3 regions of the Cellulomonas xiejunii genome follow, and region 2 is predicted to be linked to each of the others. Evidence: riboswitches for the same ligand, from Rfam matches in the RefSeq annotation. Region 2 holds a riboswitch; each other region holds the start of a gene.

What was found. A riboswitch is a leader RNA that binds a small molecule or an ion and turns the genes downstream of it on or off. The one in region 2 is predicted to bind S-adenosylmethionine.
Region 1: linked by a shared signal. The riboswitch ahead of NP048_RS17295 (hypothetical protein) and the one ahead of NP048_RS15085 (aminotransferase class V-fold PLP-dependent enzyme) in region 2 are both predicted to bind S-adenosylmethionine.
Region 3: linked by a shared signal. The riboswitch ahead of NP048_RS00530 (methylenetetrahydrofolate reductase) and the one ahead of NP048_RS15085 (aminotransferase class V-fold PLP-dependent enzyme) in region 2 are both predicted to bind S-adenosylmethionine.

The regions. Positions count from the first base shown of each region.
Region 1 is NZ_CP101987.1:3,769,038-3,776,328, forward strand. It holds gene NP048_RS17280 (tetratricopeptide repeat protein) at 1-2,027, opposite strand, end outside; gene NP048_RS17285 (NYN domain-containing protein) at 2,191-3,039, shown strand; gene NP048_RS17290 (Rv0909 family putative TA system antitoxin) at 3,576-3,758, opposite strand; gene NP048_RS17295 (hypothetical protein) at 3,982-4,653, opposite strand; SAM riboswitch class IV at 4,672-4,781, opposite strand; gene NP048_RS17300 (DUF6318 family protein) at 5,134-5,730, shown strand; gene NP048_RS17305 (hypothetical protein) at 5,796-6,635, shown strand; gene NP048_RS17310 (Fic family protein) at 6,707-7,291, opposite strand, start outside.
Region 2 is NZ_CP101987.1:3,271,996-3,279,286, reverse strand. It holds gene NP048_RS15100 (O-succinylhomoserine sulfhydrylase) at 1-248, opposite strand, end outside; gene NP048_RS15095 (rhodanese-like domain-containing protein) at 245-688, opposite strand; SAM riboswitch class I at 693-790, opposite strand; gene NP048_RS15090 (GNAT family N-acetyltransferase) at 891-1,511, shown strand; SAM riboswitch class IV at 1,545-1,658, shown strand; gene NP048_RS15085 (aminotransferase class V-fold PLP-dependent enzyme) at 1,695-3,137, shown strand; gene NP048_RS19360 (GNAT family N-acetyltransferase) at 3,313-4,398, shown strand; gene NP048_RS15070 (pentapeptide repeat-containing protein) at 4,405-5,010, opposite strand; gene NP048_RS15065 (MaoC/PaaZ C-terminal domain-containing protein) at 5,213-6,142, opposite strand; gene NP048_RS15060 (3-oxoacyl-ACP reductase) at 6,139-7,291, opposite strand, start outside.
Region 3 is NZ_CP101987.1:112,798-120,088, reverse strand. It holds gene NP048_RS00545 (DNA-3-methyladenine glycosylase I) at 1-73, shown strand, start outside; gene NP048_RS00540 (hypothetical protein) at 126-344, shown strand; gene NP048_RS00535 (alpha/beta fold hydrolase) at 642-1,538, shown strand; SAM riboswitch class I at 1,670-1,776, shown strand; gene NP048_RS00530 (methylenetetrahydrofolate reductase) at 1,841-2,938, shown strand; gene metE (5-methyltetrahydropteroyltriglutamate--homocysteine S-methyltransferase) at 2,935-5,286, shown strand; gene NP048_RS00520 (MalY/PatB family protein) at 5,415-6,569, shown strand; gene NP048_RS00515 (Hsp20/alpha crystallin family protein) at 6,721-7,164, opposite strand.

The DNA.
Region 1 (7,291 bases), 500 kb from region 2:
AGTCCTGCCCTGACGGCCTGGTCACCGGTGGCCAGCCGCAGCAGCCACTGGTTCGTGAGCACGGCCGCGGCGTCCGCGATGTCCGTCGGGTCGGCGACCTCGAGGACCGCTCGTGCGGCGAGAGGGTGGATCGCGAGTGCCCCCTTCTTCCAGGAGGGGCCTCGCATCTCGAGAACACCATGCCCGACGAGGCGCTTGACGGCCTCGGGCATGCGGTGCGGGACGACCTCCGAGGGCTCGCCCAGGACCCAGGTGAGGACTGCCGGGCACGACCAGATCCAGGACGGGTGCCCCTCGGGCGCCTGGAGCGCCGCGACCGTGGCCGCCCGTTCGACCACACCTGGCCGCAGGCCGGCGGACGCGCGGTCGAGCGCGATGCGCCAGGTGGCGCCCACGAGGTGCCGGTAACCACCGGGGTCGGGTTCGTCGGCGGCGGTGTCCATCGTCGCGGCCGCGTCGAACTCGGTGATCCAGTCGTGGACCTCCATGGCGTTGGCGGTGATGGTCGCAGCGGCGACGGACAGCGCGAGCGGGTGGTGCCCGACCGCCGCGGCGAGCGCGGCTGTGTCCGTGGTGGAGGCGTGGGCGAGCGCCGCCGCCCCGCCGCTGCCCGGGTCGACCTGGCTGCGCAGCACGGCCTCGGACTCCGATTGCGTGAAGACGTCGACGCCGACGACGTGCCCGTGCGACGGGACGCGGGCGTCGCGCGCCCGTGTCGTCAGGAGGACCCTCCCGAGCGGGTTGGTGCCAGGCGGGAGGAGTCCCGCGTCGATGAGCCCCGTGGCGTCGGCGTCGTCCAGCACGACCAACCACCGCCAGTCGGAGACCACGAGTGCCTCGAGCACCGTGCGGGCCCGTGCATCGAGCGCATCCGGTCCGTCGACCGGCACGGCTCCCAGCCCGGGAACCCGGTCGAGCACCGCCGAGAACGCATCGCGGACGGCGTCCGGGCCGGCGGAGTCGACCCAGACGAGGAGCACCTCCGCGTCGTCACCCTCCCACGCGAGCGCGTCCTGCATGACGCGTCGTGCGACGAACGACTTGCCGTGGCCCGGTCCGCCACGCAGCCACACCCTGCGGTCACCGTCCGACGCCCAGAGCCGCTCGATCTCGTCGTCGACGGCCCGCCGGACGTACGCGGCGCCCACGGTGGCGACGGGCCCGACGACGATGCGACCGTGAGGACGCCACGGTTCCGCGGGCGTCGGCCGCCGGACGTCGCTTGCCGGACCCGGCGCACCGGGGGCCGCCGCGTCGATGCTCGAGACCTTGACCTGCCGCCGCCCGCGAGCGTCGACGACGATCATGAGCGCCATCGAGGCGCTCGGCAGCGGCGAGGGTGCGTCCCGGAGGAGCTCCTCGGCGACGAGGACCGCCAACCGCGCGCCCTTCGTGCGGAAGGCCTGCCCTGAGGTGGCGTCGGCCGTTCCCTCACCCAGCCCTGTCAGCCTCGTTCGTGTGCGCTCGGTGAGCAGCTCCGCCGCGAGGTCCCGGTTGCCGTCGGAGGACGCGATGGCCGCACTCGTGCGCCGTCCTCCGACAGTGATCTCCTGGCCGCTCCGGATCGGCAGCTTGGGTCGCTGCTCGTTCTGCTCGAGGTTCCAGTACACCTGCGCGATCTTCCGGAAGCCCACCTCGCTCACGGGCGCGCTCCTGTTGAGGAACGCCCGCGCTGCGGGCTCGTCGGAGAGTCGGACGACCACCTCGTACAGGCGACCGCGCAGCGCGTCGGCGTCCTGCTCGATCTCCGGGACGCAGGCCCGGAGAAGGGCCATGGCCCGGGACGGCGGGGCGACGTCGTCGAACTGGCTGGTGGACAGGTCACGGTGCTCGGACAGCCCGTACCTCTTCGCGAGTTCGTTGACGTACGCGGCCACGACGACGAGCGGATCGGCCGGCACGGGCTGGTCCGCCGGGGGCCCGTGAAGGACGCGGTAGAGCTCCGCGCGCTCCGGTCGTTGCTCAGCACGGCTCGTGAGCGCCGCGAGGAGATCGCCGTCGACCTTCAGCTCCGGTTTCACCGTCACGACCAGAGCCTGGCAGTGCCGAGGGGTCGCGGAGAACCTCCTTTCGGGGGGCCACCCGGGCACTGACCGGGGCATACGGAGGAATTCCTGGTCTGGATGCCCCTTCTGCGTCCCGCCATCGTCGTGCCATCACCTCACCGACGCAGACCCGAAGGAGCGCACCATGGCACGCACCGCACGCATCGACTCCGAGCTCACGAGCGCATACCGTGCCGACGGCCGGCGCCGAGCACACCGTCTCCCCGTGTGTCCCGCGACCGGCCTGGCGCGGTACCGCGACCGGCACCAGGCCCGCGACGGGGCGAAGGGTGCGACCGCGGGCTCGTCGAGGCTGACCATCAGCCCGTTCGCCTGCCCGGACTGCCGCGGGTTCCACCTCGACACGCAGCCGGACCGGACCGCACGTCCGGTCCACGGGCGCGGGCAGTCGGCACCGAGCCCCCGCACGGAGCCGGCCGGCACCCGGCGTTACGTCCTCGTCGACATCGAGAACGTCACGCACGGCGCGAAGGACGCACCCACCGAGGTCGCTGCGCTCTGGCAGCGCCTCGAGCACGCCGCGCGGATCTCCGAGGGCGACCACGTCGTCGTCGGAGCGGCGCGCAAGGTCGCGCGCCGCTACCGGCACGCCGTCCACGGGGACGGGATCCGGTGGGTCGTGGGCGCCGACGCACCGGACGGTGCCGACCATGCCCTGCTCGCCGCCATCGACCTGCACCGTGTCGCGAAGCGCTACGACGAGCTGGTCATCGTCTCCGGGGACCACTGCTTCGAGCCGCTCGCCCGCCGCGCGAAGGCGCACGGTCTCACCGTCCGGGTGGTCACGGCCGAGAACGCCGACCCGCGGTGCGGCCGGACGCTCTCGCGCCGGCTCGCCAGCGCCGCGGACACCTGCACCCGGGTGCACCGCCGGACGCGGGCGCACGAGCGCGCCATCACGGCCATGAGGACGGTCGCCCGCTGCAGTGCACGGCCCGCCGTGGCTGGGGCCCCCGCGAGCGTGACCGCGTGACCCGGCGTGCTCCTGCCCGCGATCCCGAGCGCGCGCCGTCGCCGGTCAACCCGGTGCCCCCTCGTGCTTCCGTCGACGGCGGCGCGCCCGCGCCGCACCCCACCCGACCCATCGAGAGGAGGTGATCGACATGCCCAAGTACTCCACGTCCAGGCAGTCTGCTGCGCGTAGCGTCAGCTCGGCCCGGCTCCAGCAGCCGTCCGGCCGGAGCCACGCCTTCGGTGGCTACGCCAAGGTCAGCTACGGCAACGGGACCTACCGCATGCGACCGAGCTCGCGGTAGCACCCACGACGGAGTCCCGTCGCCTCGCCCACAGCGCGGCGACGGGACTTCGCCGGTCCCGCGCCTCCCACGGCGACTGAGTCTGCGCCTCGCCGTGGACCGGGTCCGACCTCCTCAGTCGTCCTCCCGCCGACGCCGGACAGCCCCCGTCCCCGTCGGCTCCGTCTCCGTCGCGCCCGCGCCCGTCACGTCCTTGCTCAGCCGCTCCCCGCCCGTCCGGGCCGGGCACCGCGCCCGGCCCGGACGGAGGTCGTCACTGGTCGCCGATCTTCTTGTCCGCCGCCGACTGCGCCTTGTCGAGCTGCTCGTCGTGCTTGCCGCCCGTGGCGGACGACGCCGCGTCGGACCCCTTCTCCAGGGCCGCGTCGCTCCCCTGCTCGCCCTTCTCGCCCTGCGCCGCGTCGGACGCCTTGCCCTTGAGGTCGTCGATGCCCATGCGTGTCCCCCTCGTCGATCACTACGGAAGGTCTGCCCGGCGCACGGGGCGACGAGCGGGCCGCACCGGGCGGCCCCGGCGCCGTTCCATCCTGCGTCGACCCCTGGACACCCGCACCCGCACCGCGGGATCGGGGCGGCACTGCGCCCGCCGAGGGCCCGACCCGATCGGCACATCGCGTCGCTGTGACCAGCGGGAAGTCACGCTCCCGAGTCGGCGGCCGTCAGCAGTCGCCCGCTGGGGGCAGAGCGATCTCGTAACCGAGTCCCTGCAGGGCTCGGACGTGATCGATCCCGTCGTCGTGGCTGCCCGGCAGGTCCCAGGGCGACACGAGCCGGCCCGTCGCGTCGGCCTCGTAGATCACCGTGATTCCTCGACCGTCGCGCTGGTAGGCCAGGACGAGCACCCAGTCGATCGGGGCGTTCGCGAGCCGGCCCAGCTGGTAGGGCGGATCGAGGTGGTAGAGCGTGGCCGTGTGCGGGGGGACGAGGTCAGCGCCCTCGGCGTCCGCCCGCGGCTGCAGCATGGCGACGAGCCACGCCACCTGCGTGCCCGGCCGACGCGTCGTCACTCGCGCGCAGGGGGTCCAGTGCTCGCGGGACGTGACGGCGACGTACCGTCCGCCGACGCGCACGACCCCGAAGTCGTACACCCACACCGTCGGGTCGGCGGTACGGAGGTGCTGCACGAATGGCTTGAAATCGTGCAGCCACCAGCTCGCCCGCTCACCCGAGGGACCGACGAGCTCGATGCGATGCGGACCGACCCGCGTCAGCCGCCACGGGGTGCCGTCAGCCCGGACGGCGCGGGCGACGAGGTCGGGCTGGACGACGTGACCGGGAGCGTCGGAGATGCACGCGAGGTGGGTGGGGTCGTCGAGGTGCAGATCAAGCACGGGGTACTCCGTCAGGTCGAGCAGCTTCCCGTACCGGCGGCACGGGCGGATCTTCCTCCGGGGGCACCGTGCGCTCTGCGCGGTTGCCAGTCGGCCAGCCGGAGGGCTTGAGGCCGAGCTTCGTGATCGGGAGACACCCTAGGACCCGCGGCTGACATGGGGGTGGTCGGCGTCATCGGCGTGGCGCGGGAGACCGACCGCTCTGGCTGCTGGCACGTGCGCGCTTGGCTGGCTCCTTCCTGGTGGGCGGGCGTCAGGAGAACCTCGTCACCGACCGACACCAGAGCCCGACGCCCTGAGGCACGGGGCCTCAGTCGACGCACGACACGTCGCGCCACGGCATCGCGCCCCTCCGTCCGGTCCGTCAGCGGCCGTCCTCACCACGCGACGGGACCGGCCGATCGCGACGCCGCGGCGAAGTTGTCCCCAGATGCGGGACGACCTCACCGCCGAACCGCTTCGAACCAGTACCTTCCGGACATGCAGATGCGTGCACAGGTCGCCGTCGTGGTCGTTGCCATTGCGTTGGCGACCTCCGGCTGCGCCACTGATGCCGACCCCACGGACGACGCCACGTCGCAGCCGCCTGTGACGGCGACGGCGACGCCCACCCTGTCGCCGACGCCCTCACCAACGGTGGACGTCACCGTCCCACCAGTACGACCCGAGGCGATGGCGACACCGAGCGCCGACGGCGCCGCGGCTGCCGCGAGCTACTTCATCTCGCTGTACCCATACATCAACGCGACTGGTGACCTAGCGGAGTGGAACGCGCTGTCATCGCCCGAGTGCAGCTTCTGCTCAGGAATCACGGCGAACGTGACTGATCTGCATAGTCGTGGACACCGAAACGTTGGGGGCGCGGAGATCCTCGCTGCGTCAGGCACCGAGGTGGATGCCGGACGGTGGTACTCCGCACGCCTTCACGTGCGGATTGATGCGTCCGTGGACCTGGACGCCGAAGGGCGAGTCCTCGAGGACCACCCTCTAGAGGACCGTGAGATCGACATTGTCATGACCTGGTCCGATGGGTGGACGATCGACGAGGTCGGCCCGGCCGCGGCACCGGCGTCATGATCAAGAGCCATGTTCGGAGCATCACTTGCCGGACGGCGATTCTCCTCATCGCGACCACTCCATTCGTGACAGTCCTTGCCATTCCGGCTGCGGCCGAAGGAGAGCCGCGGTTCGGCAGCGAGCTCTCGGAGGATGTCGTACGCGTCGCGGTCGATCGCTCCGAGCAGCTCGCTCGCGAGAACCGGGTGATCCCGCCCGAGCTGCAGCTCTTCCGCTACGAACGCGCCCCGCAGTGCCGTGAGGTCGCCGGGATCTGGACCAAGGGCTCGGCGGACGGCACCTGCCCCGAGCTCGCCGACCTCGCCGGAGCGATCCAGCAGTGCGAAGACGGCGACACCATGGTCCTGCCGATGTGGCGCCAGGCCCGCACCACACCCGCGGCGGCTTGGGGACCCTGGCAGCAGATCGACGCCGGCGGCTGCGGAGTCGACCTGCTGCCCGTCCTGACCGAGGCCGACTTCCGCCTGCTGCCGATCCCCGCCCCGACCCTCACCCTGCAACCGGACCGCGGCTGGGTCCTGATCAACATCGAGACCATCGCCTCCACCGACCCCACACCGGTCACCCTGCGCACCGAGCTGCTCGGCTACGGCATCACCGTCGAAGCCACCCCCACCCGCTGGACCTACGACTTCGGCGACGGCCACACCCTGACCACCCGCTCCCCCGGACACCCCTACCCCGACCACGACGTCTTCCACGAGTACGAGAACCCCGGCACCACCACCATCACCCTGCAAGCCGAATGGACCGGCCGCTACCAGATCGACGGCAACCCCACCTGGCGCGACATCACCGGCACCGCCATCACCACCACCACCTCCCCACCCTTCACCATCGAAGAACGCACCAGCCGCCTCGTCGCCGACCTGTGCACCGACAAACCCAAGCCACCCGACTGCTGAGAGCCCGTCAGCATGCGACTTCATCGAACCCCGAACCCGGCGCCGACACGCTGCTGAGGACGCCCCACGCCTCAGCCGCGCGCTGCGGACCTGTACTTCGATGCGATGTACTCGTCGACCCATGCTCGACTGCTGCGCCACTGCCCGTTCTCGGCACGCTGCGCCTTGAGCCGGCCTCGTTGCGCAGCGTTGCGCAGGGCCAGGTGGCTGACCTCGGGTGTCGCGAGTGATGCGAGCGGGACCAGGCGCTCGGCTCCCGCCAGGGCAGGGACCATGAAGCGCAGGATGTTGTCCAGCACCGCACGGGCGATCTGCTCGGCAAGCGGCCCGTAGTTACCGGCATCCGCCTGACGCAGTGCGCGCAGGTAACGCTCGCGCTCCCTCTTCTGGATGATCGCCGGCGCATACCCCAAACGGCACAGGATCAGGTTCATCAGCAGCCGCCCGGTCCGCCCGTTCCCGTCGATGAACGGGTGGACCTGCTCGAAACCCGCATGGATGGCAGCGATCGCCTCCATCGGGTGCGCCGCCGACGCACGCACCGCCTCGACGCTGTCGAGCCAGTCCCTCAGTCGCGGCTCGACCAGAGCATGCGACGGTGGCTTCATCCCGCCGGGGAACGAGTGGATGTCATGCCGCCGAAAGCTGCCCGGCCC
Region 2 (7,291 bases):
TCGAACGTCGAGACCGTCGGGTTGCCGTACCGCGAGTACAGGAAGCGGTCGACCTCCCCGGCGAAGCCGGCCTCGGCCTGGGCGGCGGTGGGGTAGCTGTACCCCTGCGTGAGGAACACCGCCTCGGACATCTCGCCGAACCCGCTGCGCACGAGCCCGCCGCGCACCGCGAGCGTGTCGGGCCGCAGGGTGGAGCGGTCGACGCGGTGGTCGTCCCAGTCGCCGGGGCCGGGGGGCGGCGTGCTCACGGCTGGACCCACGGCAGGCCGTCGGCCCGCCAGCCGGTGTGGCCGCGGTGGCCGTCCGGCCCGGTCGCGCCCTCGAAGCCGTCCAGGACGTTGTACGCCGGCCCGTAGCCCGCGGCCGTCGCGGCCTGGGCCGCGCCGATGGACCGCTGGCCGGACCGGCACAGGAAGACGACGGGTCGCCCGTCGCCCGGCGTGACGCCCGCGGCCGCGACCTGCTCGACGAACCGCGGGTTCGGCTGCCCCGACGGGTACGACACCCACTCCACGAGCGCCGCCTGGCGCCCCAGCGCGCGCAGGTCCGGGACGCCCACGTACCGCCACTCGGCGTCGGTGCGCACGTCGACGAGCACGGCGTCGTCGCGCTCGGCGAGCAGGTCCCAGGCCTCGGTCGGCGTGATGTCCCCGGCGTAACCGGGGGCGGGGCGCGGCTGCACGCTCATGGTCCTCCCATCGTCTCTGGCGGTAGCACCCTCGGCCACGGTCTCCCGTGCGGGTTGCTGCGGCGTCGTCGAGCCAGATCTCTCGGCCGCTCTGGATGGTCGGGCGAGATGCTACGCCACGTCCCTCGGCGCCCGGCAGGTCGTCTCAGATCGGGTGCGCGACCGTGCGCGTGGTCCCGGGGGCGTGCCAGGGTGGTGGGCGATGGACGCCCCCGACGACCTCCTGCTGCGCCCCGTGACACCGGACGACGTGCCTGCCCTGACGCGTCTCCTGCACGACGCGTACGCCGAGCTCGCGGCGCAGGGGCTGAACTTCACGGGCGCGTCGCAGGACGAGGTGACGACCGCGAGCCGGAGCCTGAGGGTCGGCGCGTCGTGGGTGCTGGCCGAGCCGGGAGGGCGCCTCGTGGGGACGGTCGCGGCGTCGAGCCCTCCGGGCCGGGGGATCAAGGCCCTGACGGACCTCGCGCTGGAGCCGGACCGCGTCTGGCTCAACCAGCTCGCCGTGCACCCGGACGTGCGACGTCGCGGGCTCGCGACCCTGCTGTGGCGGACCGTGCGGGAGTGGTCGCTCGAGCACGGCATGCGCTCGGTGGGTCTCGACACCGCAGTGCCCGCGGTCGCGCTGCGCGACCTGTACCGGAGGTGGGGCTTCGTCGAGGCGGACACCGTGCAGTGGCCGGGCAAGACGTACCGCAGCGTCGTCATGGTGCACGACCTGACCCGGTCGGGTGCCCGCGGCAGCACCGGCGCCGTCGTCGGCGGCCGGCGTGTTCCCGGACGTGAGGTCTCGGATGCTGGACGGGACCCGCATCCGCGTTGACACGCGCGCCCGGTCGCGTCGATCCTCGACGCAGGTCATGAGCGCCAGCGTCAAGCCCCGGCTCGCTGGCCGGCAACCCTCCTCCGCGGTGGGGTGCCCCGGGTGACGACCTGGCCGTGCGCCGTTCGGTGCCGGCAAGCGCGGGACCCCTCGGGTCCCCGGACCGTTCCCGGAGGGGTACCCATGACCACCATCACCGAGCTGCTCTCGTGTGCCGACGAGGTCTCGGGCACCGCGACCTCGGCCCCGGCGGCGCGTCCCTCGGGTGAGCCGCTGCTGCCCGTCGTCGGCGCGTCGACGACCGTGCCCCTGGTCGACGGCACGAGCCGCGCGTACGCCAACCTCGACTGCGCGGCGAGCGCCCCGGCGCTCGAGGCCGTCACGGCACGCATCACCGAGGTGCTCCCGCTCTACGCGTCGGTGCACCGCGGCGCCGGGTACCTGTCCCAGGTCTCGACCGCGCTGTACGAGACGTCGCGGGAGTCGATCGCGCGCTTCGTGGGTGCGCGTCCGGACGACGTCGCGATCATCACGCGCAACACCACCGACTCGCTCAACCTGCTCGCGGGCGTCGTGCCCCCCGGCGGGGCGGTGCTCGTCCTCGACGTCGAGCACCACGCCAACCTGCTGCCGTGGGTGCAGCGCAGCGGCGGCGGCCACGCGGGGACGGGTCGCGTCGCGACGGTGCTGCCGCTGCAGCCGACGGTCGCGGCGACCCTCGACGCGCTGCGGACCGAGCTCGCGCGCCTGCCCTACGCGCTCCTGACCCTCACGGGGGCGTCGAACGTCACGGGGGAGTCGCTGCCGCTCGACCGCGTGGTCGAGATCGCGCACGCCGCGGGTGCGCGCGTCGCGGTCGACGGCGCCCAGCTCGTGCCGCACCGCGGGTTCTCGCTCGCGGACACGGAGGTCGACTACGTCGCGTTCTCCGGCCACAAGACGTACGCACCCTTCGGCGCGGGTGCGCTGGTGGGACGCCGGGACTGGCTCGACACGGGCACGCCGTACCTCGCAGGGGGAGGTGCGGTGCGCGACGTGCGGACCGACCGGACGGTCTGGCAGCCGGCACCGGCACGCCACGAGGCGGGTTCGCCGAACGTCCTGGGGGCCATCGCGCTCGCCCAGGCGTGCGACACGCTCGCCGCGCTGCCGGCCGGTGCGCTCGAGGCGCACGAGCAGGCGCTGCGCACGCGCCTGGTCACCGGTCTGGAGTCGCTCGACGGCGTGCGCGTCGCGCGGATCTGGCCGGACTCGGCCGACCCGGTCGGGGTCGTGACGTTCACCGTGGGCGACCTCAACCCGGGGCTCGTCGCGGCGTACCTGTCGGCCGAGCACGGCATCGGCGTGCGCGACGGCCGGTTCTGCGCGCACCCGCTGCTGGCTCACCTGGGCGCGTCGAACGGTGCCGTGCGCGCGTCGGTCGGCGTCGGGACGACGACCGAGCACGTCGACCGGCTCGTCGACGCGCTCGGCGCGCTCGTGCGGCGCGGGGCGCAGGCCGAGTACGAGGTCGTCGACGGGTGCTGGTCCGTCGTCGACGACACGCGCCCGCTCATCGAGGTCGCGGGCCTGGACCACCTGGCAGCCACCGCGGCGGCCGCCTGCGGCCCTGCCCTCGACGACTGAACCCACTGCTCTACTGCCGCCCTCCCGCCGTCCTGCCCCCCACTCCCACCGGCGAACTCGTCGTTCGGCGGCTTCTCACGGCTCATACGCCGCCGAACCGCAGGTTCGGCAGCGGCGCGTCTCAGCAGGTGGGCGGGCGGACGAATGCGGGATGCTCTCGACCGAGCATGGGCGCGTGCTGCACGAACTCACGCTCGAGGGTCACGGTGTCCGGCTCGCCCCGCTCGCGGTCGAGCACGCCGAGGCGCTGGCGCGATTCGTGGACGACCGCGTGTGGGCGGGCATGACGTCGCCGACACCCCGGGGTGCGGACGGCCTGCGCGACGTCGTCGAGGCCGCGCTGACGACACCCGCGAGGTACGCGTTCGCGGTGCTCGTCGACGGGGAGGTGGTCGGCTCGACGTCGTTCTACGACGTGGACCTGCGGATGGGCCGCCTCGAGGTCGGGCACACGTTCTACGCCCCGCGCGTCTGGGGCACCCACGTGAACCCCGCGTGCAAGCGGTTGCTGATGTCGCAGGCCTTCGAGACGTGGGGCGTCGCGCGCGTCGCCTACCGCGTGGAGGCGCGCAACGCGCGGTCGATCGCGGCTGTCACGAAGCTCGGCGCGCGTCCCGAGGGGCGGCTGCGCGGTCACCGGGTCGCGGCGGACGGCACACGTCAGGACTCGCTGTACTTCTCCGTCCTCGCCGACGAGTGGCCGGACGTCCGGTCGCGGCTCGACGCCCGCCTCGCGGGGCGGGACGTCGCCGACGAGCGCACGTCGGTGCTGCTGATCGGGGGTCGGTCGGGGGTCGGCAAGTCGACCGTGGCGTCGGCCGTCCACGACCTGCTCGTCGCGCGGGACGTGCCGCACGCCGTCGTCGAGGGAGACGTGCTCGACCTCGCGCACCCCGCGCCCTGGGAGCACGGCGTCGCCGCGGCCAACCTCGCGGACGTGTGGCGCCGGTACCGGGCGCTGGGGCACAGGCGGCTGGTCTACACCAACACGGTGTCGGTCCTGGAGGCAGACGCTCTCGCGGCCGCCGTGGGGGACCGCCCGCGCGTGACGTCCGTGCTGCTCACCGCGTCGGACGACACCGCCCGGGAGCGTCTGGGTCGCCGGGAGCACGGTGCGTCGTACGACGCGCACGTGGCCCGCTCCGACGCGGCGGCAGGCCGGCTCGAGGCCGCGGCGGCCGACGCCGTGCACCGGGTGGCGACCGACGACCGCAGTCCGGCGGAGATCGCCGCGGAGGTCGTCGCGCTCGCGGGGTGGTGACGCAGGTCAGTCGTCGACCACCAGGCCGACGTGGTGCGCCAGCAGGGGCGCCAGGTCCAGCAGCTGGTCGCGCGTGACCTTCGCGCCGCCCAGCCCGCCGACGCCCTCCAGCACGTGCAGCCGCGCACCGCGCAGGTCGCACTCGGCGAGGCGGGCCTCGGTCGTGTCGAGGCGGCGCACGTCGCAGTCGACGACCACGAGCCGCTTGACCCGCGCGTGGCTCAGGTCGAGGTCGCCGAGCGTGACGTCCACCAGCCGCAGCTCCTGGACCGTGGACTCGCGCAGGTCGAGGTAGTCGATCTTGCCGCCGGTCACGGTCACACGCGTCCACGTCGAGGCGAACGCGGTGAACGCGCCGACGCGCAGGTCGGTGAGGGTCACGTCGCGCCACGTCGAGGCCGGAGCCCGCAGCGCGCCGGCCCGCACCGCCGTCCACGACGTGTCGAGGACGCGCGCACCGTCGAGCACGACCCCGTCGACGTCGCAGTCGTCCATCTCGCACTCGAGGAACCGCGCGCGCGACGCGTCCCGCCCCGTGAGGTCGAGGCCGTGGAACCGCACGGCGTCGAGGTCGGCGTCGGGTTCGAGGTCGTACGCGTCGCCGGTCAGCATCCCCCGAGCCTGTCACGCCCCACCGACCCACCCGCCCCCCCTCGCGGTGAGAGCGCGATCCAGTCACCCGCGAGGGGTGCTGGATTGCTCTCTCACCGCGAGAGGGTGATCCAGTTGCGGGTGGGGGTGTGCTGGATTGCTCTCTCACCGCGAGAGGGTGATCCAGTTGCGGGTGGGGGTGTGCTGGATTGCACTCTCGCGCTCAGGGTGCGGGCGGGTCAGGGGTGGGGGGAGGGGGCAGCCTGCGGACCTTGCCCGAGAGGTGGAGGCGGCCCGTGCGGGGGTGCCAGACCGTGAACTCGTGCCCGTCGTCGAGCGGGGCGACGCGGACGTCCGGCGTCGCGGGCAGCAGGACGGGCGCCGCGAACTCCACCGACCACGTGAACGCGTCGCCGCGCGCCGCGCCCACGTCGGCCAGCGCGCGCGACGCGGTGTACATGCCGTGCGCGATCGCTCGCTTGAACCCCAGCGCGCGCGCGGTCACCGGGGACAGGTGGATCGGGTTGCGGTCGCCCGACACCGCGGCGTAGCGCCGACCCACGTCGGCGGGCAGCTCCCAGCGCCCCGTGCGCACGGGCGGCGTGAACGCGGGACGCTCGGAGTCGTCGCGGGGGGCGTCGGGCAGGCGCACGCCCTTGGCGAGGTACGTCGAGACGCCGCGCCACGCGACGTCGCCGCCGGACGCGACCTCGGTGACCAGGTCGACCTGCGTGCCCGACCGGTGCGGGCGCAGGTCCTGCGCCCACGCGCGCACGGCCAGCCGCTCGCCCAGCACCAGGCCGCGGCGCTGCTCCACGCGGTTGGCGAGGTGCACCATGCCGAGCAGCGGCAGCGGGAAGTCGGGGCGCACCATGAGCGCCATCGCCACGGGGAACGCCAGGACGTGCACGTACCCGGCGGGCAACGCGTCCGTCGCGGGCTCGTGCAGCAGGTGCTGGTAGGCCGTGAGGTGGTCCGCGTCGGCGCGGACGTCGTCGACGACGTACGTCACGTCGGGGAGCGTCCGCTTGCCTGAGCGTGCCCCGCCCGTGACGCCGAGTCGAGCGGAGGCGACCAGGCCGCGCCCGTACAGCCCGCCGAGCGCGGGGACGCGCGGCAGCGCGACCTGCGTGGCCGGGGCGGGCGACGTCACCGTCCCACCATGTTCTGCCCGCACACGCGCAGCGTGCGCCCGACGACCCCGCCGGCCGCGGGCGACGCGAGGAACGCGATGGCCTCGGCCACGTCGACGGGCTGCCCGCCCTGCTGCAGCGAGTTCAGCCGGCGCGCGACCTGCCGCGTCACCGCGGGGATGCGTGCCGTCATCTCCGTCTCGATGAAGCCCGGCGCCACCGCGTTGGCGGTGCCCCCGAACGGCACGAGCAGCGGTGCGGTCGCCCGCACCATGCCGATGACGCCGCCCTTGGACGCCGCGTAGTTGGTCTGGCCGCGGTTGCCCGCGATGCCGGACGTCGACGCGAGCGACACGATCCGCGGCGCGTCGACGAAGTCACCGGACGTCAGCAGCGCCTCGTTGATGCGCAGCTGCGCGGCGATGTTCACGGCCAGCACGGACGCCCACTTGTCGTCGCTCATGTTGGCGAGCAGCTTGTCGCGCGTGATGCCCGCGTTGTGGACGACGATGTCGAGGCGGCCGTGGCGGGCCTTGGCGTGCTCGAGGATCCGGTCGCCCGCGTCGGGTGCGGTGACGTCGAGCTGCAGTGCCGTGCCGCGCACCCGGTTGGCGACCTGCGCGAGCTGCTCGCCTGCCGCGGGCACGTCGACGGCGACGACCGTGGCACCGTCGCGCGCGAGGACGTCGGCGATGGACGCACCGATGCCGCGTGCGGCACCCGTGACGACGGCGACCTTGCCGGCCAGCGGCTTCTCCCAGTCGGTCGGCAGCTCACCGGCGTCGGAGTCGACCTCGAGCAGCTGCCCGTCGACGAACGCGGAGCGCGCCGACAGGAAGAACCGCAACGCCGCGACGACGCTCGGCGCGGTGACCGGCACGTCCTGCGCGACGACCACGCCGTTGCCGGTCGCGCCGTTGCGCAGCTCCTTGGCCAGGGACCGCAGGAACCCGTCGACGCCCTGACGGGCCGCGGCGACGGCGGGTGCGTCCGAGTCGAGCGCCGGGCGGGACACCGTCACGACGCGCGCGCCGCGGCGCAGACCCTTGAGGGTCGACGCGGCCGCGAGCACGGGTGCCGTCAGGTCGTCGGGGTGCTCGACGCCGGTCAGGACGAGGACGACCGCGGCGTACCGCACCTCGGGGGACGGGTGCCGGTGCACCTCGAGG
Region 3 (7,291 bases), 1.0 Mb from region 2:
CCTGGACGGCTGCCTCGTGGTGCGCCGGACGAACGGCGGTGAGGCCGCCGAGCGCGCTGCTCCCCCTGAGTGACGCACGCGACCGAGGGTCGGCAGACCGCGGACGACGGGCTAGGGTGCCGCACATGACGGACCACGTGGACCACGACGGACGGCAGGATGCCGTGCGCGAGGCGCACGACGCGTGGCTGTCCGCCGGCGATCCCGACCCGTACGTCCTGGAGGCCGTCCAGGACGGACTGCTCCGCGTCCCCGTCGCTGCGCCGACGTCGTCGTGGTTCGGCCTGCCCCACCAGCGCACCTCGCGCGAGACGACGTCGCGCCTGCACCGCCGGCGCCGCTGACACGTCGCGGCGCGGGGTCGGCACGCCGCCCTGTTCACGATCAACGGACGTTCCTGGCCGCGACACTGATCGGCCCTCCCCCAGCAGGTGGATCAGCTGGCTCCTGCCCTCGTGGCATGCGACGCTCGACGTCGTGGCAGGCTTCGCGCTCCTGACCGCAGCCACGCTCGGCGTACGCGTGGGTCGACGATCGTGACGCCGTTGGCCCGGCCGGTCTCGGCCGCCCGGTGCTGTGGGTGGTCTGGCTCGTCGTCTTCGGCGCCTACCTGATGCGTCGCCGGCCAACGGGCAGGAGCCATGAGGACGATCGGACACTTCCGTAGCGCCGACGCCCGCGCAGCGTACGTGCGCGCGTACGAGGCTGCGATGGCGGCGCTGCCACCACCCACCGACGGGTTCGAGGTGGGCACGTCGTTCGGCTGCGTCCGTGGGTTCCGCTGGGAGGGGGTACGCGACACGTCCGTCCCCGTCGTCCTGCTCCCGGGCCGCAGCGCCGGCGTGCCCATGTGGGGGGACAACCTCCCCGACCTGCTTCGATCGGAGAGGACCGTCTTCGCGGTGGATGCCCTCGGGGACGCGGGGCTGTCGGAGCAGTCCGTACCGCTGTCCACGGCCGGCGATCAGGCGACCTGGGTCGAGGAGACCCTGGACGGGCTCGGAGTCGGCGTCGTCCACACACTGGGCCACTCGTTCGGCGCGGCGACGACCGCGGCCCACGCGCTGCGCTTCCCCAGCCGTGTGGCGAGCATCGGCCTGCTCGAGCCCGCCTTCGTCCTGCGCTGGCCCCCGCCGTCCACCTTCGTGTGGGCGACGCTCTCCCTCGTGCCTGGCCCGAGCAGCTGGCGAGAGCACGCCCTGGCCGCGCTCGGTGGGGTGGAGGTCGACGAGGTGAGGGCCCGGACGCCGATCGGCGAGATGATCTCCGCCGCGGTCGAGCACTTCCAGAGCGACCTGCCCACCCCACGTCCCCTCTCGCGCGAACAGCTCGGCAGGCTCACACAGCCCGTCTACGTCGCCATCGCCGGTCGCCGCTCCCTGGCCGGAGGCGAGAGGGCGGCGACGCGAGCACGAACCCTGCCGAACGCGGTCGTGGACGTGTGGCCGGGCACGACGCACTCCCTGCCGATGCAGGTTCCGGCGGAACTGGCCCTGCGCCTTCGGTCGTTCTGGGACCGCGTCGATCCCGCGGGGTGACGCCGCGGTGGGACAGTCCAGGTGGTCTGCGCCGCGCCGCACACTCGTGACCGGTCGGCGAGCCGCTGGCCGGCGTCTCACGCACCGACCGCCCCGTTCGGGTGCACAGACCGACCCGTTATGCTCTCGCACGACCATCCAGAGCGGCTGAGAGACCTGGCTCGACGACGCCGCAGCAACCCCCCTCCTCGCGAGGGTGTGGGTGCTTCCGCCAGGAACGATGGAGTGACGATGAACGTGCGCCCCCGTGCCACCGACCCCTCGTGCGGCAGCACCCGCCCGATGACCCCGCCCACGGCGCGATGAGCACCGTGGTCGAGATCAAGACCGAGACGGTCACCGCACCCCAGCACTCGCGCACCGCGCGGCGACGCGCGGAGCAGGCGGGCGCACTGGACCGTCCGACCGTCTCCTTCGAGCTGTTCCCCCCGCGCAACCCCGACGCGGCACCCCGCCTGTGGTCGACCGTGCGTGAGCTCGAGACCGTCGAGCCCGACTTCGTCTCCGTCACGTACGGCGCGGCCGGCAAGACCCGCCAGACCACGCGGGCGATGGTCCGCCGCCTGCTGCGCGAGACCTCCCTCACCCCGATCGCCCACCTGACCTGCGTGGGGACCTCGCGCGAAGAGGTGACGGCGATCGTCGAGGAGTTCCTCGACGAGGGCGTGCGCTCGTTCCTCGCGCTGCGTGGCGACCCGCCCGCCGGCGAGCCCGACTGGCGCCCGCACCCCGACGGCGTGCACACCGCCGCCGAGCTCGTCGAGCTGCTGCGCGACATCGAGAGCCGCCGGTGCGGCCGCAGCGCCGCGCAGGCCGTCCGCGCCCGGGTCCGCCCGCTGTCGGTGGCCGTCGCCGCGTTCCCCCGCGGCAACCACGCCACCGGCGGCACCCGCGCCCAGGACGTCCAGGCCCTGCTCGCCAAGCAGCGCGCCGGCGCCGACTTCGCGATCACCCAGGTGTTCTACGAGGCCGAGGCGTACCTCGGGCTCGTCGCCGAGGCGCGCGCCGCCGGCGTCACCATCCCGATCGTGCCGGGCATCATCCCGACCACCGACCCCGCCCGGCTGCTGCGCCTGCAGGAGCTCACGGGCGTGCCCGTCCCCCGCCGGCTGTTCGACCTGCTCGGGTCCACCGACGACCCGGTCGAGCGCCACCGCCGCGGCACCCGCGCGGGTGTCGACCTCGTCAACGGGGTCCTGGACGGCGGCGCGCCCGGCGTCCACGTCTACACGTACAACAAGCACGAGGCGGCGCTCGACCTCCTCGACGGCGCCGACCTCATCGGCGGCCGTCGCTGCACGGTCACCGCCCCCGACGCCGTCACCACTCCCGACCTCACCGCGCCGGACGGCCACCCCGCCGACGCCTCCACGACGACACCGCGAGGAAACCTGTCATGACCGACACCACGCCCGCCCAGCCGGCGACCCCGGCCTTCCCCGCCGGCTCCGTCCTCGGCTACCCGCGCATCGGCCCGCGCCGCGAGCTCAAGAAGGCCCTCGAGGCGTTCTGGGCCGGCCGCACGTCCGCGGACGAGGTCGAGGCCGTCGCCGCCGACCTGCGTCGTCGCACGCGCACGCGCCTCGCCGAGCTGGGTCTGGCGACCGACGCCCCCGCGATCCCCAGCGCGTTCTCCTTCTACGACCACGTGCTGGACGCCACCGCGCTCGTCGGCGCCGTCCCCGCCCGCTTCGCGGACCTGCAGGACGCGGACGGCCGTCTCGACCTGGCCGGGTACTCCACCGTGGCCCGTGGCCGTGGTGACGACCTGCCGCTCGAGATGACCAAGTGGTTCGACACCAACTACCACTACCTGGTGCCCGAGATCGGCCCGGACACGCAGTTCCGGTACGCGTCCGACCGCCCCGTCGCGGAGTTCACCGAGGCGCTCGCCGACGGCGTGCTCACGCGGCCCGTCGTCGTCGGCCCGGTAACGTACCTGGCGCTGGCCAAGCCGACCGAGGACGCGCCCGCCGGGTTCTCCCCGATCGACCGCCTCGACGACATCCTGCCCGTCTACGTGCGGCTGCTCACCGAGCTCGCCGCAGCCGGCGCCACGTGGGTGCAGATCGACGAGCCCGCGCTGGTCTCCGACTCCGTCGGGGTGTCCGCCGACGTGCTGGCCGAGGCGACGACCCGCGCGTACCGGGTGCTCGCGACCGAGCTCGCGCGCCCGCAGCGTCCGGCGATCCTGCTCGCTGCCTCGTACGGCGACCTCGGCTCGGCGCTGCCCGTGGTCGCGGCCACCGACGTCGAGGGCCTCGCGCTCGACCTCGTCCGCGGCGACGCCCCGACGGTCCCCGTCACGGGTCTCGCGGGCAAGACGCTCGTCGGCGGGGTCGTCGACGGCCACAACATCTGGCGCGCGGACCTCGACAAGAAGCTCGCGATCCTCGAGCAGCTCGAGAACCTCGGCGCCGCGGCCGTCACGGTCGGCACGTCGACGTCGCTGTTCCACGTGCCGCACACGCTCGAGGACGAGCCCGCGCTCGACCGCGCGCTCGTGCAGTGGCTCGCGTTCGCCGACGAGAAGGTCCGCGAGGTCGCCACGCTCGCCGAGGGCCTGACCGAGGGCCGCGAGGCGATCCACGAGCAGCTCCTCGCCGCGTCGGACGCCGTGAACTCGCGCGCCACCGCCCCGGGCGTCGTCCGCCCCGAGGTCCGCGAGCGCGTCGCCGCGCTGACCGACGAGCAGTTCCGCCGCGGCCCGTTCGCCGAGCGCAAGGCCGCGCAGGCCGCACGCCTGAACCTCCCGGCGCTGCCCACGACGACCATCGGGTCGTTCCCGCAGACGCCGGAGATCCGCAAGGCGCGCGCCGCCTTCGGCAAGGGCGAGCTCACGGCCGAGCAGTACGAGGACGAGATGAAGGCGGAGGTCCGCCGCGTCGTCGAGCTGCAGGAGCGGATCGGTCTCGACGTCCTCGTGCACGGCGAGCCCGAGCGCAACGACATGGTCCAGTACTTCGCCGAGAACCTCGACGGCTTCTCCGTGACGCAGAACGGCTGGGTGCAGTCGTACGGCTCGCGCTGCACGCGCCCGTCGATCCTGTGGGGCGACGTGTCCCGCCCGGCGCCCATCACGGTCGCGTGGGCGCAGTACGCGCAGTCGCTCACGTCGAAGCCGATGAAGGGCATGCTCACGGGCCCGGTCACGATCCTCGCGTGGTCGTTCGTCCGCGACGACCAGCCGCTCGGCGACACCGCGAACCAGGTCGCCCTCGCGCTGCGCGACGAGATCGCCGACCTCGAGGCGGCGGGCATCGGGATCGTCCAGGTCGATGAGCCCGCGATCCGTGAGCTGCTGCCGCTGCGCGAGAAGGACCACGCCGCGTACCTCGACTGGTCGGTCAGCTCGTTCCGCCTGTCGACGGCCGGCGTGCGCCCCGAGACGCAGATCCACACGCACCTGTGCTACTCGGAGTTCGGCGAGATCATGGAGGCGATCGACGGTCTCGACGCCGACGTGACGAGCATCGAGGCGGCCCGCTCGAAGATGGAGATCCTCGGCGACATCGCCGCGGCCGGGTACCCCCGTGCCGTCGGGCCCGGCGTCTACGACATCCACTCGCCGCGCGTCCCGTCGCAGGACGAGGTCACCGAGCTGCTCACCGAGGCGGTCCGCACCATCGACGTCGACCAGCTCTGGGTGAACCCGGACTGCGGCCTCAAGACCCGCCGCTACGAGGAGGTCACGCCCTCGCTCGAGCACCTGGTCCAGGCGACCCGGACGGTCCGCGCGTCCCTCTGACGCCCCGGACGGCCGACACCTCGAGGCCCCGGCCGCCGCACCCGCGGCGGCCGGGGCCTCGTCGTGCCACCAGCGACGGCACCCTGCCGGCCCGGTCACCGGGGCCCGCGCCGTCTACCCTGCACGGCATGGGTTCCCCGTTCGACGTCCCGGTCGCCGAGCTGCGACGGCGCACCTCCCTGAAGTGGCACACCTACCCGCAGGACGTGCTGCCGGCGTTCGTCGCCGAGATGGACGTGCGTCCGCTCGACGCGGTCGTGTCCGCCGTCCACGGCGCGCTGCTCAGCGGTGACACCGGGTACGAGGCCGGGCCTGCGAGTCCGCGCGGCACGGCCTACGCGGAGGCGTTCGCCGACTTCGCCTCCCGGCACCACGGGTGGGACGTCCCGGTGGACCGCACGCGGCTGGTCCCGGACGTCATGCTCGGCGCGGTCGAGGTGATCCGTCTGGTCTCGGCGCCGGGCGACGCGGTCGTCATCAACCCGCCCGTGTACCCGCCGTTCCGGTCCTTCCTGGAGCACGCCGGGCGTCGCGTCGTCACCGCACCGCTCACCCCTGCGGGCCGGCTCGACCTCGACGCGCTCGACCGCGCGTTCGCCGGCGCCCGCGCCTACCTGCTGTGCCACCCCCACAACCCGACCGGGACGCTGCACACCGCGGACGAGCTGCGCGCCGTCGGGGACCTCGCCACCCGGCACGGCGTCCGCGTCGTCGCCGACGAGATCCACGCACCGCTCTTCGTCGGCGACGAGGCGTTCGTCCCCACCACGACGGTGATCCCCGACGCCATCGCGCTGCACTCGGCGTCCAAGGCGTTCAACCTGGCAGGCCTCAAGACCGCCGTCGCCGTCCCTGGTCCTGCCGCCGACGACCTCACGCACCTGCCGGAGATCGTCGGTCACGGCGTCAGCCACGTCGCGTCGATCGCGCACCAGGCCGCGTACCGTCACGGCCACGCCTGGCTCGCCGACGTGCGCGCGAGCATCCGGCGGCACCAGCAGATGGTGGACGACGCGCTGACCGAACGGCTGCCGAGCGCACGGTGGCGGCGGCCGGAGGCGACGTACTTCGCGTGGCTCGACGTCCGCGACACGCCGGCCGTCGCCGGCAGCGGCACGGACCCCGCGCGACTCCTGCTGCACCGCGGTCGGCTGGCGGTGAACCCTGGCCCGACGTTCGGTGACGAGGGCGCCGGTCACGTCCGGCTCAACCTGGCGACGTCACCGGAGATCCTCGCCGACGCCCTGGACCGTCTGGTGACGACGCTCGCCGCTCGCGCCTGACGCGACAGTCCTGAGCGGCGGCGCACAGCGAGTGGATCGCACTCTCACGCCCCTCCGGGGGGGCAGGCGGCGGCGCACAGCGACTGGATCGCACTCTCACGCCCCTCCTGGGGGCGTGAGAGTGCGATCCAGTGCTTGTCGGAGGGGCGTGTCAGTCCGCCGACGCCGGCTCGGGTGCTGCGATCGAAGCCTGTGCGGCACCGTGCTGGACCTCGATGCGACGCGGCTTGGCCTCCTCCGCCACCGGGATGGTCAGCGTGAGGACGCCGTCGTCGTACGTCGCGTTGATGCGGTCGAGCGCGAGGCCGCGGCCGACGGTCAGCTGGCGGGCGTAGGTGCCGACGGGCCGCTCCTTGGCGAGCCACTGCACGTCGCTCTCGGTGCGCGGCGTGCGCTGCGCCCGGATGGTCAGGGTGCGGTCGTCCACGTTCACGTCGATGGTGCCCGGGTCGGCGCCCGGCAGGTCGACGTGCAGGACGTAGTGGTCACCGTCGCGGTACAGGTCCATCGGCATCGTCGCCGACGCGCGGTCGGACGCGAGGACCTGCGCAAGCACGCGGTCCATCTCACGGAACGGGTCGAAACGAGTAGCCATCACCCATCACCTCCTCGACGTGGGTCCGGTCCTCCCGGCTCCCGGTGCTGTGCCGGCGGCCTCTGCCGCCGGTTGGCTACACGTCAACAGTTAGCACTCTCGCGCGGAGAGTGCCAAGTGGAAGATG